2 regions of the Pseudomonas sp. YH-1 genome follow, and region 2 is predicted to be linked to the other one. Evidence: predicted binding sites of a transcription regulator. Region 2 holds the regulator's gene; the other holds the start of a gene.

Region 1 (7,591 bases), 1.7 Mb from region 2:
AGAATCCGTTCGCGAGCAAGCTCGCTCCTACTGATCCAGTGAAGCTACCCGGAAGACGGGCAAAAAAAAGCCGGGCAGATGCCCGGCTTTTCCTTGTTACCCGTCGAATCAGACCTTGGCGCGTTCGTAGCGCTTGCGGTCGTTCTCGTTGAGCATTTTCTTGCGCAGACGGATCGACTTCGGCGTCACTTCCACCAGCTCGTCATCGGCGATGAATTCCAGCGCCTGCTCCAGAGTGAAGCGGATCGGCGGAACCAGGGCGATGACTTCGTCCTTGCCCGAAGCGCGCATGTTGTCGAGCTTCTTGCCTTTGGTGGGGTTGATCACCAGGTCGTTGTCGCGGCTGTTGATGCCGGCCAGCTGGCCTTCGTAGATCTCGTCGCCTGGGCCGAGGAACAGCTTGCCGCGGCTTTGCAGGGTTTCCAGCGAGTAGGTCAGCGCGGTGCCGGTGGCCATGGAGACCAGTACGCCGTTCTGACGGTTGGTCACTTCGCCGGCCTTGATCGGGCCGTAGTGGCTGAAGGTCGAGGTCAGGATGCCGGTGCCCGAGGTCAGGGTCAGGAAGTTGTTACGGAAGCCGATCAGGCCACGCGCCGGGATGGTGTACTCCAGGCGCACGCGGCCCTTGCCGTCGGGGATCATGTTGGTCAGATCGCCCTTGCGCAGGCCCATCTGCTCCATCACCGAGCCCTGGTGCTGCTCTTCGATGTCGATGGTGACGTTCTCGTACGGCTCCTGCTTCTCGCCTTCGGCGGTCTCGATGATGACCACTTCCGGACGGCCTACGGCCAGCTCGAAGCCTTCACGGCGCATGGTTTCGATCAGTACCGAGAGGTGCAGTTCGCCACGGCCGGAAACCTTGAATTTCTCCGGGGAGTCACCTTGCTCGACGCGCAGGGCCACGTTGTGCAGCAGTTCCTTGTCCAGACGGTCCTTGATGTTGCGGCTGGTGACGAACTTGCCTTCTTTACCGGCGAACGGCGAGTCGTTGACCTGGAAGGTCATGCTCACGGTCGGCTGGTCGACGGTCAGCGGCGGGCGCGCTTCGACGTTCTGCGGGTCGCACAGGGTGTCGGAGATGTACAGCTCGTCCATGCCCGAGACGCAGACGATGTCGCCGGCTTCGGCTTCAGCGACTTCGACGCGCTGCAGGCCCGAGTGACCCATGATCTTCAGGATGCGGCCGTTGCGCTTGGTGCCGTCGTCGCTGATGGCCACGACCGGGGTGTTGGTCTTGACCTTGCCGCGGGCGATACGGCCGATGCCGATCACGCCGAGGAAGCTGTTGTAGTCCAGCTGGGAAATCTGCATCTGGAACGGGCCGTCGACGTCGACTTTCGGCGCCGGGACGTGGTCGATGATCGCCTGGAACAGCGCGTCCATGTTGTCGTCCATCTTCTCGTGGTCCATGCCGGCGATGCCGTTCAGGGCACTGGCGTAGACGATCGGGAAGTCCAGCTGCTCGTCGGTGGCGCCGAGGTTGTCGAACAGGTCGAAGATCTGGTCGATGACCCAGTCAGGACGCGCGCCCGGACGGTCGATCTTGTTCACTACGACGATCGGGCGCAGGCCGGCCTTGAAGGCCTTCTGGGTGACGAAACGGGTCTGCGGCATGGGGCCGTCCTGGGCGTCGACCACCAGCAGTACGGAGTCGACCATGGACATCACGCGCTCAACCTCGCCACCGAAGTCGGCGTGGCCGGGGGTGTCGACGATGTTGATGCTGTAGTCATTCCATTTCAGGGCGGTGTTCTTCGCCAGAATGGTAATGCCACGCTCTTTTTCCTGGTCGTTGGAGTCCATCACGCGCTCGTTTTCCGCTTCTTTGCGGTCGAGGGTGCCGGACAGGCGCAGGAGCTTGTCTACGAGGGTGGTCTTGCCATGGTCGACGTGGGCGATGATGGCGATGTTGCGCAGTTTTTCGATCACAGTGTCAGTCTCGATAGTGAATCTTCGGCTGCCGTTTTCGGCAGCGGGGGCCGGGCCGTGGCGCGGCGGTGCAAAAGGTCAGGGCGTGAGCCTACGCACCGAATGTGTCGGGAGGTCGGTGGCGGATACTGCCGCCGAACAGTCCGGGCTGGCGGCGTTGGTCCGCGCCTTTATTGCGGACGGTAAACACGCACATTGGTGTGCCCTTCGTTGACCAGGTGGTGGGCGTGCAGGCGACTCATCACGCCCTTGTCGCAATACAGGAGGTACTGGCGGTTGGGGTCCAGTTCCTTGAACTTGCTGTTGATCGCGTAGAACGGCATGGCCAGGACTTCGATGCCCTCGATGGCCAGCGGTTCATCTTCCTGGGCATCCGGGTGACGGATGTCCACCACGATCTGGCCGGCCAGTACTTCGCCGACCATTTCCACCGACAGGTCCTTGCCCAGCTCATCGATCACGCGATCGACAGTCATCTGGGTGGAACGCTCCAGGGCGCGGTCGAGCACCGCCATGTCGAACTTGGTTTCTTCGTGGTCGACGCGGTACGGCTTGGCCTGGGTGGTCGGGTTCACCGAAATCACACCGCAATATTCTGGCATGTGCTTGGCGAACTCGGCGGTGCCGATCTTCGTCGCCGTGTCGATGATGTCCTGCTTGTGGCTGACGATCAGCGGGCGCAGCACCAGGGTGTCGGTCACCCGGTCGATCACCGAGAGGTTCGGCAGGGTCTGGCTGGACACCTGGGAAATCGCCTCGCCGGTCACCAGCGCGTCGATCTCCAGGCGCTCGGCCACTCGACTGGCGGCGCGCAGCATCATGCGCTTCAAGGTCACGCCCATGTAGCTGTCGTCGACCTTGGTGAGAATCTCGCCGACCACTTCCTCGAAGGGCACGCTGACGAACAGCACGCGCTGGGAGCTGCCGTACTTCTTCCACAGGTAGTGCGCGACTTCCATCACGCCCAGTTCGTGGGCACGGCCGCCGAGGTTGAAGAACACGAAGTGACTGATCATGCCGCGGCGCATCATCTGGTAGGCCGCCACGGTGGAGTCGAAGCCACCGGACATCAGCACCAGCACCTGCTCCAGCGCACCCAGCGGGTAGCCGCCCAGGCCATCGTGCTGGGCGTGGATCACGTAGAGGCGGTCGTGGCGGATTTCCACGCGCACTTCCACTTCTGGGTTCTTCAGCGAGACGCCCGCCGCGCCGCAGTGCTGGCGCAGGCCGCCGCCGACGTAACGCTCAACATCTATAGAGGTGAAGGGGTGCTTGCCGGCGCGCTTGCAACGCATGGAGAAGACCTTGCCCGGCAGCTTGTCGCCGAAATGGGCCTTGCACTTCTCGAGGATGTCGTCGAAATCGCCCAGCGGGTATTCGTGCACTTCCAGGAAGTGGCCGATGCCCGGCGTGCAGGTCAGGCGCTCGATCATCTCGCGCAGGACTTTCGGGTCGGCGACCCTGGTCTCGACCTCGAGGTTGTCCCACTCGCCCTCGACCAGCAGCTCGGGGTCGAGATCGCGGAGCACCGTGCGAATGTTCTTCGCCAGCTGGCGGATGAAGCGCTTGCGCACCGGCCGGCTCTTGATGGTGATTTCCTGGAAGACCTTGACGATGAGTTTCATGCGGATCGGGCGATTGCCATGGGACTGAAAAAAAGGGGCGGAATTATATCCGAAATTGCTCAAGACTTGAGCAGAAATCGGAGACTTTCTTTTTGGTGCACCAAAATGGACTTATGCACCATGGCGGAGCACCAAAGCAGTGCACTATTTCCGTGCAATTATCCCTAGCACACGCCAGAGCCCGTGATTTCAGGGGCCCTGCCCATTTACGGGCACTGGCACGCAACTTGCTCTCTTGTGAGGCAGGTTGCCCTGGCGGAGTATTCCGGCCGGCATCACCCGATACTGGGGCACAGAAAGCTCCCAGCTCTAATCCCTCCTGGAGGACAGCATGTCGTACAAGTCGCAACAACTGATCAAAGATCATGACGTGAAGTGGGTTGACCTGCGCTTCACCGATACCAAAGGCAAGCAGCAGCACGTCACCATGCCCGCCCGCGATGCGCTGGACGACGAGTTCTTCGAAGCCGGCAAGATGTTCGATGGTTCCTCCATCGAAGGCTGGAAGGGCATTGAAGCCTCCGACATGATCCTGCTGCCGGACGACAGCACCGCCGTGCTCGACCCGTTCACCGAAGAGCCGACCCTGATCATCGTTTGCGACATCATCGAGCCGAGCACCATGCAAGGCTACGAGCGCGACCCGCGCAACATCGCCAAGCGCGCCGAGGAATACCTGAAGTCCACCGGTATCGGTGACACCGTATTCGTCGGCCCGGAGCCGGAGTTCTTCATCTTCGACGAAGTGAAGTTCAAGTCCGACATCTCCGGCTCGATGTTCAAGATCTTCTCCGAGCAGGCTTCCTGGAACACCGACGCTGACATCGAGACCGGCAACAAAGGCCACCGTCCGGGCGTCAAGGGCGGCTACTTCCCGGTACCGCCGGTCGACCACGACCACGAAATCCGTACCGCCATGTGCAACGCCATGGAAGAAATGGGCCTGGTCATCGAAGTTCACCACCACGAAGTGGCGACTGCCGGCCAGAACGAAATCGGCGTGAAGTTCAACACCCTGGTTGCCAAGGCTGACGAAGTTCAGACCCTGAAGTACTGCATCCACAACGTTGCCGACGCCTATGGCAAGACCGTGACCTTCATGCCGAAGCCGCTGTACGGCGACAACGGCTCGGGCATGCACGTTCACATGTCCATCTCCAAGGATGGCAAGAACACCTTCGCTGGCGAAGGCTATGCCGGCCTGTCCGACACCGCCCTGTACTTTATCGGCGGCATCATCAAGCACGGCAAGGCCCTGAACGGCTTCACCAACCCGGCCACCAACTCCTACAAGCGTCTGGTTCCGGGCTTCGAAGCCCCGGTCATGCTGGCCTACTCGGCCCGCAACCGTTCCGCCTCGATCCGTATCCCGTACGTCTCCAGCCCGAAAGCCCGCCGCATCGAAGCGCGCTTCCCGGACCCGGCTGCCAACCCCTACCTGTGCTTCGCCGCACTGCTGATGGCGGGCCTGGACGGCATCCAGAACAAGATTCACCCCGGCGATGCCGCCGACAAGAACCTGTACGACCTGCCGCCGGAAGAGGCGAAGGAAATCCCGCAGGTTTGCGGCAGCCTGAAAGAAGCGCTGGAAGAACTCGACAAGGGCCGTGCGTTCCTGACCAAGGGCGGCGTGTTCACCGACGAGTTCATCGATGCCTACATCGAGCTGAAGTCGGAAGAAGAAATCAAGGTGCGCACCTTCGTGCACCCGCTGGAATACGACCTGTACTACAGCGTCTGATCCACGAATACCTATAAATAGCGACACCATTAAGGCCTCCTTCGGGAGGCCTTTTTTATGGTCTGGAGAAAACCGCCGGCACCTGTATCTGTGCCTATGCCTGCGCCTGTAGGAGCGAGCTTGCTCGCGAACCGCACAGCACTGGAGTCACCGGATAACGCATTCGCGAGCAAGCTCGCTCCTACAACGGAAGGCCGGATTCAGATCCCGCCGTCGACCGGCGCGCCATGCTCCTCGTCATCCTCGCGGCGCGATTTGCGCAGGCGCGAGAGCTGCACATTCAGGCGTGGCATGGAGAGCTCCAGCCCGGCCTTATCCAGCTTCTGCCGCAGGCGCAGGTTGAAGGCGCGCTGCACTTCCCACTGGCGGATCGGCGCCGTCTTGAAGCGGAAGCGCAGGATCGCCTGGCCGGCATCGAAGCTCTCGATACCCTGGATTTCCAGCGGCGACCAGATGGCGCGGTTGATGGTGCGGTCGCCGCGCAACTCGCCGGAGACCTCCTTGACCAGCGCCAGCGCGTCGTCGATGGGCATGCTCGCCGGCACCGGCCAGCGGAACATCGCGTAGCCGAACTGCCGCGAGTAGTTCTTGATGCTCTTGATCTCGCTGAACGGGATGGTGTGTACCACACCATCCAGGTCGCGCAGGCGCACGGTGCGGATGGTCAGGCCCTCGACCGTCCCCAGGTGGCCGCCGACATCCACGTAGTCGTCGATGGACAGCGAGTCCTCGATGATGATGAACAGGCCGGTGATCAGGTCCGCCACCAGTGATTGCGCACCAAAGCCGATAGCCAGACCGATGACACCGGCACCAGCAAGCAGCGGCGTGACGTTCATGCCCATGTTGGCCAGGGCGACGATCAGCGCAATCACCGCGATGGTCACGAACAGCACGTTGCGGATCAGCGGCAGCATGGTCAGTGCGCGGGCGTTGGCGCTCTTCTTGCCGCCCAGGCCGAGGCTGTGCTGTACCGCGGTATCGGTGAGAATCCAGACCAGCCAGGCGACCAGCAGGGTGGTGCCGAAGCTGAACAGCTTGAGGCTGATCTGCGAGCCGTCGCCTTCGGCGAAACGCACCAGCGACATGCCCCAGACGCGCAGGCCGATCTCCAGGAAGAACAGCAGGCTGGCGATGTGCAGCAGCGTGTAGCCGAAGCTCTGCAACTGCTCGATGTACGGTGCATGGCGACGTGCACCGCGTCGGGCCGAGCGTTGATGGGCACGGCGGATCAGGCCATTGACGGTCATCGCGACCACCGCCACGACAGCACAGACCAGCGCGCGACGCAGGGCGTAGCTGCTGTCGCCAGCCGTGACGATGGTGGCGAACAGCGAGATGCCCACCAGCACCAGAACCGGCAGGAACCAGATCGAACCGACCAGTTCCACCAGGTCGCTCAGGCCCCTGCGCTTGAGGCGCCGCTCCAGCGGCTGGTTGCGGATCAGGTGGGCGATGGGCCGGCGGAACTGCAGGACGAACAGCGCGGTAAGCAGCGCTGCACAGATGTTCGCCACGGAGCCGACGAACAGCGAGATGTTCATCCCCAGGCTCTCGATGACGCGAGGGTCGTGCATCACTTCGCCCAGTGCCGCGAGGCTGCCGATCAGCCAGAGCGGGCGGAAGGCACGACGGCGCAGGATGTCCAGCGCTCGCATGCGGTGCGGGCCACTGAGCAGCGATAGGGAGATCACACAGAGCGCGGAGAACAGCGTGCCGCATACCAGGGTGTAGGCGATCACCATCGCCACCAGCTTGCCGAGCGAACTGGGCAGCACCACGGACAGGTAGACGGTGATCAGGAAGGCCACCAGCCAGGGGCCAAGCTTGCGCAGGGCGAACAACAGCAGGTCGCGGGTCTTGGGGTGCTGGGGCAGTTCATCCTCCAGGCCGAAGCGCTTGCGCATGCGCCCGGCGATCCAGCGCAGGCCGAGGGCAACGCAGGCCCAGATGAGGATGACCAGGGCGAAATCGAGGATCATGCCCGGCCATTCCGCCAGCGAAGGGGTCCGTGCTTCAAGCTCGAAGCCGGCGCCCTGGAACAGCTCGGTCCAACGCACCACCGGGCTGTTGGCGCCCTCGAACTGTTTCTCCAGACTCCCCAGGGTGTCGCCAATCAGCCCCAGAACACCGCCCTGTTCTTCAGCGCCCTTCTGTGTGGCGTCGCGCAACTGCTTGAGCTTCTTCAGCAGGTCGGCGCGCTGCTGGTCGTTCTCCAGGGTCTTGATCACCTGGTTCAGCGACTGCTCCAACTGGGCATCGCTGACCTTCGCCTCGCCACTGCCCGTCACCCCGG
Region 2 (7,591 bases):
ACAGCATCCACCTGCTGGCCAATGTCAGTCGCCTGCTGGCGGACAAGGCCATCGCCAGCTTCAAGGTCAACGAGGCGAGCCTGCGCGAGGCGCTGTCGCGCAATCCGATCCTGGTCACGGCGCTGAATCCGATCATTGGCTACCAGAAGGCTGCCGAGATTGCCAAGCAGGCCTACCGCGACGGCCGGCCGATCATCGATGTCGCGCTAGAAAACACGGACCTGGACCGCGCCCGCCTCGAGCAACTGCTCGATCCCGAGAAGCTCACCGCCGGCGGACTCTGAGTCCGCCCCACCTGCTGGAGGAACCTGCCATGCGTCATTGGCAACGCACCATCGAACTGGGCAATCGCTGCTTCATTCGTCAAGAGTTGATCGATGCCCGTGAGCACTACCTCCACGCTCTGGCGCTGGCCCAGGTGCTGCTGGATCGCTGGCATGACGCCGAGGAAGCGGTGATGGCCTTTGTCATCTCGCACCACAACCTCGGTGATCTGCATCTGCAGCTGGGCCAGCCGGAGGAGACCGCCGAGTACCTGTGTGCTTGCCACGAACGCCTGCTGCATCTGGGCGAGGACCTGCGCAAGCGCTCCGAGTTGCGCGCCGCGGCGGTGCAGCACAGCCGCCGCACCTACGTTGAATTGCTCAACTTCATCGGCGAGCACGGCACCTACCCGCGCACCCAGCGCCTGCTGCGCCGCCAGGGCGCGGTAGAGCTGCGTCCGGGGCTGTTCACCGCCGTGCACTCGATGCGTTACCACTAGTCGATGCGCTACCACTGAAAGAAGGTTTGAAGATGCCTCACGTCCTGCCTGCCTTGCCCTACGCCTACGACGCTCTAGAGCCGCACATCGATGCGCAGACCATGGAGATCCACCACAGCAAGCACCACCAGACCTACATCAACAACCTCAACGCGGCGCTGCAAGGCACCGAGTTCGCCGAGGTTCCGGTGGAGGAGTTGCTGCAGAAACTCGACCGCCTGCCCGATGCCCTGCGCGGCCCGGTGATCAATAACGGCGGTGGTCATGCCAACCATTCGTTGTTCTGGACCATCATGGCGCCGGACGGTGGCGGTCAGCCCCAGGAAGAGCTGCGCCAGGCCATCGATGCCGAACTGGGCGGTTACGACGCCTTCTGCCAGGCCTTCACCAAGGCAGCGCTGACCCGCTTCGGTAGCGGATGGGCGTGGCTGAGTGTAGATCCGCAGGGCAAGCTGGTGGTCGAGAGTAGCGGTAACCAGGACAGCCCGCTGATGCAGGGCAATCTGCCGATCCTCGGCCTGGATGTCTGGGAGCACGCCTACTACCTGCGCTACCAGAACCGTCGGCCGGAATACATCGCAGCCTTCTACAACGTGGTCGCCTGGCCCGAGGTGCTGCGCCGTTACCGCCAGGCGTTGCGGGCACGAGGTCAGGGATGAGACCGGTGGACCTGCCATGCGTCTGATTGTGCAGAGTCTGCGGGAAAGCGGAGGGCGCAATCTGCGTTGGTTGCTAGGTCTGACCATTTCCCTTGGCGGTGCCGTGCTGGTGGTTCAGCACCTGATGCTGCTGGCGAGACTGTCTTTGTCTGCGCCGATGTACCTGGCCCTGCACGGCGGCATGCTCTGCGCGCTCGGCACGGCCTTGGGGGCGGTGCCGGTGCTGCTGGTGCGGAGCATGCCGGCGCGCATCGCCGATGCCATGCTGGGCTTCGGTGCCGGGGTGATGCTGGCTGCCACGGCGTTCTCCCTGCTGCTGCCGGCGCTGGAGGCGGCGGAAGCTTCCGGGCGCCCGACCTGGCTGGCCTCGCTGCTGGTCAGTCTCGGCCTCGCGTTGGGCGCCTTTGGCCTCGCCGTGTTCGGGCGGGTGCTGGAGGATGCCCAGGCGAATATCCAGGGTGTTGCTGACGGCAAGGTGCCTGCGCGCATCCTGCTGTTCGTCGCCGCCATTGTTCTGCACAACATTCCCGAAGGCATGGCCGTGGGCGTTGCCGCCGGGGGAGAGGTGCAGGGGGCGAGTGGCCTGGCGCTGGGGATCGCGCTGCAGGATGTGCCCGAAGGGCTGGCGATTGCGCTGGTGCTGGCTGGGGCGGGTGTTTCGCGCGGCAAGGCGGCACTGGCGGGGGCGGCTTCCGGGCTGGTCGAGCCGCTTTTCGCGGTACTCTGCGCCTGGCTGATCGGGATCTCGCGGATGTTCCTGCCCTGGGGGCTGGCCGCTGCGGCGGGCGCGATGCTCTATGTGGTGGTGCGCGAGATCATTCCCGAATCGCAGCGGCGCGGCCACGCGGCGCAGGCCACCCAGGGGCTGATCATCGGTTTCTGCCTGATGATGGTGCTGGATACGTCGCTGGGCTGATGGCCCGGCGCGTCACTCGCCTTCGTCGAAGTAGTTGTTGATCAGTTCGACCAGCGCCTTGAGCGCTTCGTCTTCCTGTTCGCCCTCGGCGGCGAGGTGCAGGTTGGTGCCCTTGCCGGCGGCCAGCATCATCACGGCCATGATGCTCTTGCCGTCCACCGTACTTTCCGGATTTCGGCCCACGCGAACCTGGCAGGGGAATCGACCCGCGACGCCGACGAATTTGGCCGCCGCACGTGCATGCAGGCCAAGCTTGTTGATGATGGTGATTTCGAGGGCGGGCATCGCGAGGGGCTGTCCTTTTGTTGTCTGTCGCTGCTTAGCTCAGGTCGCGGTGGCGAATCTGTACGTTGGTGAGGGTTTCCTTGAGGGCCTGACCAATACGCTCGGCAATGTAGGTCGAGCGGTGCTGGCCACCGGTGCAGCCGATGGCGATGGTTACGTAGGCCCGGTTGCTCGCGGCGAAGCGCGGCAGCCATTTGTTCAGGTAGGCGAGGATATCCTGGTACATCTCCTCGACGTCCGGTTGCGCTGCCAGGTACTCCTGGACTTCCGTTTCCAGCCCGGTGTGCTCGCGCAGGTCGGGTTTCCAGTACGGATTGGGCAGGCAGCGCACGTCGAACACCAGGTCCGCGTCCACCGGCATGCCGCGCTTGAAGCCGAAGGATTCGACCAGGAAGGCGGTGCCCAGTTCGGGCTTGTTCAGCAGGCGCAACTTGAGCACGTCGCGCAACTGGTAGAGGTTCAGGTTGGTGGTGTTGAGCTTGAGATCGGCCAGGTCGGCGATCGGCGCCAGCAGGTTCGACTCGTCGCTGATGGCCTCCGCCAGGGAGCGGGTGTCGGTGGTCAGCGGATGCCGCCGGCGGGTCTCGGAGAAGCGTTTGAGTAGCGTCTCATCATCGGCATCGAGGTACAGCACGTCGCACTGGATGTGCTTGTCGCGGGCTTCCTGCAGCAGCTCGGGGAAGCGCTGCAGCTGGCTGGGCAGGTTGCGTGCGTCGATGGAGACGGCAACCTGGGGGTGCAGCAGCTCGGTGTGCAGCAGGGCGCGCTGGGCCAGATCCGGAAGGAGGCTGGCCGGCAGGTTGTCGATGCAGTAGAAGCCGTTGTCCTCGAGCACGTTGAGCGCGGTGCTCTTGCCCGAGCCGGATCTCCCACTGATGATGATCAGGCGCATGATCAGTGCCCGTTGTTCTGGAAGTCCACGACGATCCGGTACAGGTCCTCGCCGTTGGCGGCGTGACGCAGGCGGTCGCGGACGTCGGAGCGGTCGAGCATGGAGGCGATCTGCCGCAGCAGTTCCAGGTGCTCCTCGGTGGCCGCTTCCGGCACCAGCAGCACGAACACCAGGTCGACCGGTGCGCCGTCGAGGGCGTCGAAGTCTACCGGGTGATCAAGGTGCAGGATGGCGCTGATGGGCGACTGGCAGCCGGGGAGGCGGCAGTGCGGAATGGCGATGCCATTGCCGAAGCCGGTGGAGCCCAGGCGTTCCCGGGCCACCAGGCTGTCGAAGATGTCTTGGGAATCGAAACCCGGCAGCTCGCGAGCCACCAGGTTGGCGATTTGTTCGAGGACACGTTTTTTGCTGCCGCCCGGCACGTTCACGAGGGAACGGCCGGGGGTCAGGATTTGCTCAAGTCGGATCATAGAGAGGGGTTAACGGACGCCAACACCTTGCTGGCGTTCGAGGTATTTTTCCTTGTGCTTGATCAGTTGGCGGTCGAGCTTGTCGGTGAGCAGGTCGATGGCCGCGTACATGTCTTCATGTTCGGCGCAGGCCACCACTTCGCCACCGGCGATGTGGAGGGTGGCTTCAATTTTCTGCTTCAGCTTCTCGACCTCCATGATGACCTGAACATTGGTGATCTTGTCGAAGTGGCGCTCCAGTCGGCCAAGTTTCTCGCCGACATAGTCGCGCAGGGCGTCGGTCACATCCAGTTGATGTCCACTGATGTTGACTTGCATACCGCTTTCTCCTTGTTGCCCGTGTGTAAGTGGCAGGTTATGTGGCCTGCCGCCGGAACACCTTGGCGTGGATCAACGTCACACCAGCCGCTTGCGCTCGCTCGAGGGAGAGATTCCTAGGGACTCCCGGTACTTGGCGACGGTACGACGTGCCACTTGAATGCCCTGTGCCTCCAGTAAACCAGCGATCTTGCTGTCACTCAATGGCTTTTTCGGACTTTCCGCCGCGACCAGTTTCTTGATGATGGCGCGAATCGCGGTGGACGAGCACTCGCCGCCTTCGGAGGTGCTGACGTGGCTGGAGAAGAAGTACTTCAGCTCGAAGATGCCCCGCGGCGTGTGCATGAACTTCTGCGTGGTGACGCGGGAGATGGTCGATTCGTGCATGCCCACCGCCTCGGCGATATCGTGCAGGACCAGCGGTTTCATCGCTTCCTCGCCGTACTCGAGGAAGCCGCGCTGGTGCTCGACGATCTGGGTCGCCACCTTCATCAGTGTCTCGTTGCGGCTCTGCAGGCTCTTGATGAACCAGCGCGCTTCCTGCAGCTGGTTGCGCATGAACGTATTGTCGGCGCTGGAGTCGGCGCGGCGCACGAGGCCCGCGTACTGCGAGTTCACGCGCAGGCGCGGCACCGCTTCCTGGTTCAGTTCCACCAGCCAGCGGTCGTTGTTCTTCCGAACGATGACATCCGGGACGACGTATTCGGCTTCGCCGGATTCGATCTGCGAGCCGGGACGTGGGTGTAGCGACTGGATCAGCTCGATGGTCTCGCGCAGCTCGTCTTCCTTGAGCTTCATGCGTCGCATCAGCTGGCTGTAGTCGCGGCTGCCGAGCAGGTCCAGGTGGTCGCTGACCAGGCGGATGGCCTCGGCCAGCAGGTAGGTCTTGGTGGGCAGCTGGCGCAGCTGCAACAGCAGGCACTCGCGCAGGTTGCGCGCGCCGACGCCTGCGGGCTCGAGCTGCTGCACGCGGCGCAGCACGACTTCCACTTCATCCATCTCCACGCCCAGCTCCGGGTCGATGGAGGCGAGGATGTCGTCGAGAGATTCTTCGAGGTAACCGTCATCCGTGATGCCGTCGATGATGCTCAGGGCGATCAGGCGATCGGTATCGGACATCGGCAGGAGATTGAGCTGCCACAGCAGATGGCTCTGCAGGCTTTCGCCGGCGGAGGTGCGGGAGGTGAAGTCCCACTCGTCGTCATCGTTGCTGGGCAGGCTGCTGGCGCTGGTCTGGTAGATGTCTTCCCAGGCGGTGTCGACCGGCAGCTCGTTGGGGATGCGCTCGGCCCACTGGTCATCGTCGAGGCTGTCGACGTTGGGCGTGGTGCTTTCCTGGAAGTTGTCCTGGGAGCTGCTGGTGCCGTTGGCGCCTGACTCGGCACCGTCAGCCATGGGATCGCTGTTATCGAAATCCTCGCCTTCTTCCTGGCGCTCCAGCATCGGGTTGGACTCCAGGGCTTCCTGGATTTCCTGTTGGAGGTCCAGCGTGGAGAGCTGGAGCAGTCGGATGGCCTGTTGCAGCTGCGGAGTCATCGTCAGCTGCTGGCCCATCTTGAGGACTAGCGATGGTTTCATGGCTGGAACTAGGCACCTTGTTCGCTGGCGCGAAGCGCGCCATATCCACGACTACGGACACCGGGGTGCCGCGAGGAAGCAAATTATATGCCTGAGTTTGGACGCTTTGCCTAGGGGCTGTCGACCTTTCGTTACAACCCGGTTGCGCCACGGTGGGTCGGGCAGCCGCGTACGTCGCGGAGCGGCCGACGAGCCGCGCCACGCTTGCGTGGAGAGGTGGAGCCACCGCGCCCGGACAGGGCGCGGTGCAGGGCCTTAGAGGCGGAACTCGTGGCCCAGATAGACTTCTTTCACCAGGTCGTTGGCGAGGATGCTTTCGGCGCTGCCTTCGGCGATCAACTGACCGTCGTTGACGATGTACGCCGTTTCGCAGATGTCCAGGGTCTCGCGGACGTTGTGGTCGGTGATCAGCACACCGATGCCCTTGGCCTTGAGGTGGTGGATGATCTGCTTGATGTCGCCCACGGAGATCGGGTCGACGCCGGCGAAAGGTTCGTCCAGCAGGATGAACTTCGGCGAACTGGCGAGCGCACGGGCGATTTCAACGCGGCGCCGTTCACCACCGGACAGGCTCATGCCGAGGTTGTCGCGGATGTGGTGAATGTGGAATTCCTCGAGCAGGCCTTCCAGGGCTTCCTGACGGCCAGCGCGATCCAGGTCGGTGCGGGTCTCGAGGATCGCCCCGATGTTGTCCGCCACCGACAGCTTGCGGAAGATCGAGGCTTCCTGCGGTAGGTAGCCGATGCCGGCGCGGGCGCGGCCGTGCATGGGCAGGTGGGTGACATCCTGCTCGTCGATGCGCACGACGCCCTGATCGGCACGGACCAGGCCGACGATCATGTAGAAGCAGGTGGTCTTGCCCGCTCCGTTGGGGCCGAGCAGGCCGACGATCTGCCCGCTCTCGATGCTCATGCTGACGTCGCGGACGACTTGCCGGCTCTTGTAGCTCTTGGCGAGGTGCTGGGCGGTTAGCGTAGCCATTACTGCGCTTGATCCTGCTTTTTCTTGGGCTGGATGACCATGTCGATACGCGGGCGCGGCGTGGTCACCTGGGAGCCGGTGGCGCGGCCTGCGTTGACGATCTGGCGCTGGGTGTCATAGACGATCTTCTCGCCTTCGAAGGTGTTGCCTTCCTGGATCACCTTGGCCTGGTCGATCAGCACGACGCGGTTCTGCGAGACGAAGTACTGGATGGTGAGGCCGTAGGCCTGGGTGATCTGCTTGTCCGGCGCCGGCTTCTGTTCGAAGTAGGCGGGCTTGCCGACCGAGGTGACGACCTCGATCTCGCCGTCCTTGTTCTGCTTGAGCGTAACGGTGTTGCCAGTCAGCTTCATGCTGCCCTGGGTTACCACCACGTCGCCGCGATACACGGCCACGCCCTGCTTGTCATCCAGTTCGGCGCTGTCGGCCTGGACGCGGATCGGCTGTTCCCGGTCGGTGGGAAGCGCCCAGGCGGCAGAGCTGCCGATAGCGGCGGCGAGGCTGAAAAGAAGGGGGAGGGTGTTAACGAGCCTCATGCTGACCTCTTACGTTGGACAGCAGGAGCATCCGGCTGTCTTTCAGATACGCTTTCATGCCAACTGCCGTGGTCACACCGTTGGGTTCGGTGATCTTCACGGGTTGGTCAGTCTGCGCATAGTCCTTGTCTGGGAACACCGTCATGCGCGAGGTGTTGAGCAGGAGCGTGCGCTGTTGCGCGTCGGTGCGCGC

What was found. Region 2 encodes sigma-54, which starts transcription at its own class of promoters, with help from an activator protein. Its sites were predicted from a motif close to ANTGGCATNNANNTTGCTNT; they were not measured.
Region 1: glnA (glutamate--ammonia ligase) is a predicted target of sigma-54. The motif match lies at 3,769-3,788, and genes of this name have one in related genera.

The regions. Positions count from the first base shown of each region.
Region 1 is NZ_CP178184.1:553,083-560,673, forward strand. Features, by position in the region: gene typA (translational GTPase TypA) at 109-1,929, opposite strand; gene thiI (tRNA uracil 4-sulfurtransferase ThiI) at 2,100-3,554, opposite strand; gene glnA (glutamate--ammonia ligase) at 3,886-5,295, shown strand; gene ACKI1H_RS02525 (mechanosensitive ion channel family protein) at 5,496-7,591, opposite strand, start outside.
Region 2 is NZ_CP178184.1:2,293,789-2,301,379, forward strand. Features, by position in the region: gene fumC (class II fumarate hydratase FumC) at 1-284, shown strand, start outside; gene ACKI1H_RS10820 (hypothetical protein) at 314-763, shown strand; gene ACKI1H_RS10825 (superoxide dismutase) at 796-1,422, shown strand; gene ACKI1H_RS10830 (ZIP family metal transporter) at 1,445-2,338, shown strand; gene ACKI1H_RS10835 (HPr family phosphocarrier protein) at 2,351-2,623, opposite strand; gene rapZ (RNase adapter RapZ) at 2,658-3,515, opposite strand; gene ptsN (PTS IIA-like nitrogen regulatory protein PtsN) at 3,518-3,985, opposite strand; gene hpf (ribosome hibernation-promoting factor, HPF/YfiA family) at 3,995-4,303, opposite strand; gene ACKI1H_RS10855 (RNA polymerase factor sigma-54) at 4,382-5,881, opposite strand; gene lptB (LPS export ABC transporter ATP-binding protein) at 6,137-6,862, opposite strand; gene lptA (lipopolysaccharide transport periplasmic protein LptA) at 6,862-7,398, opposite strand; gene lptC (LPS export ABC transporter periplasmic protein LptC) at 7,385-7,591, opposite strand, start outside.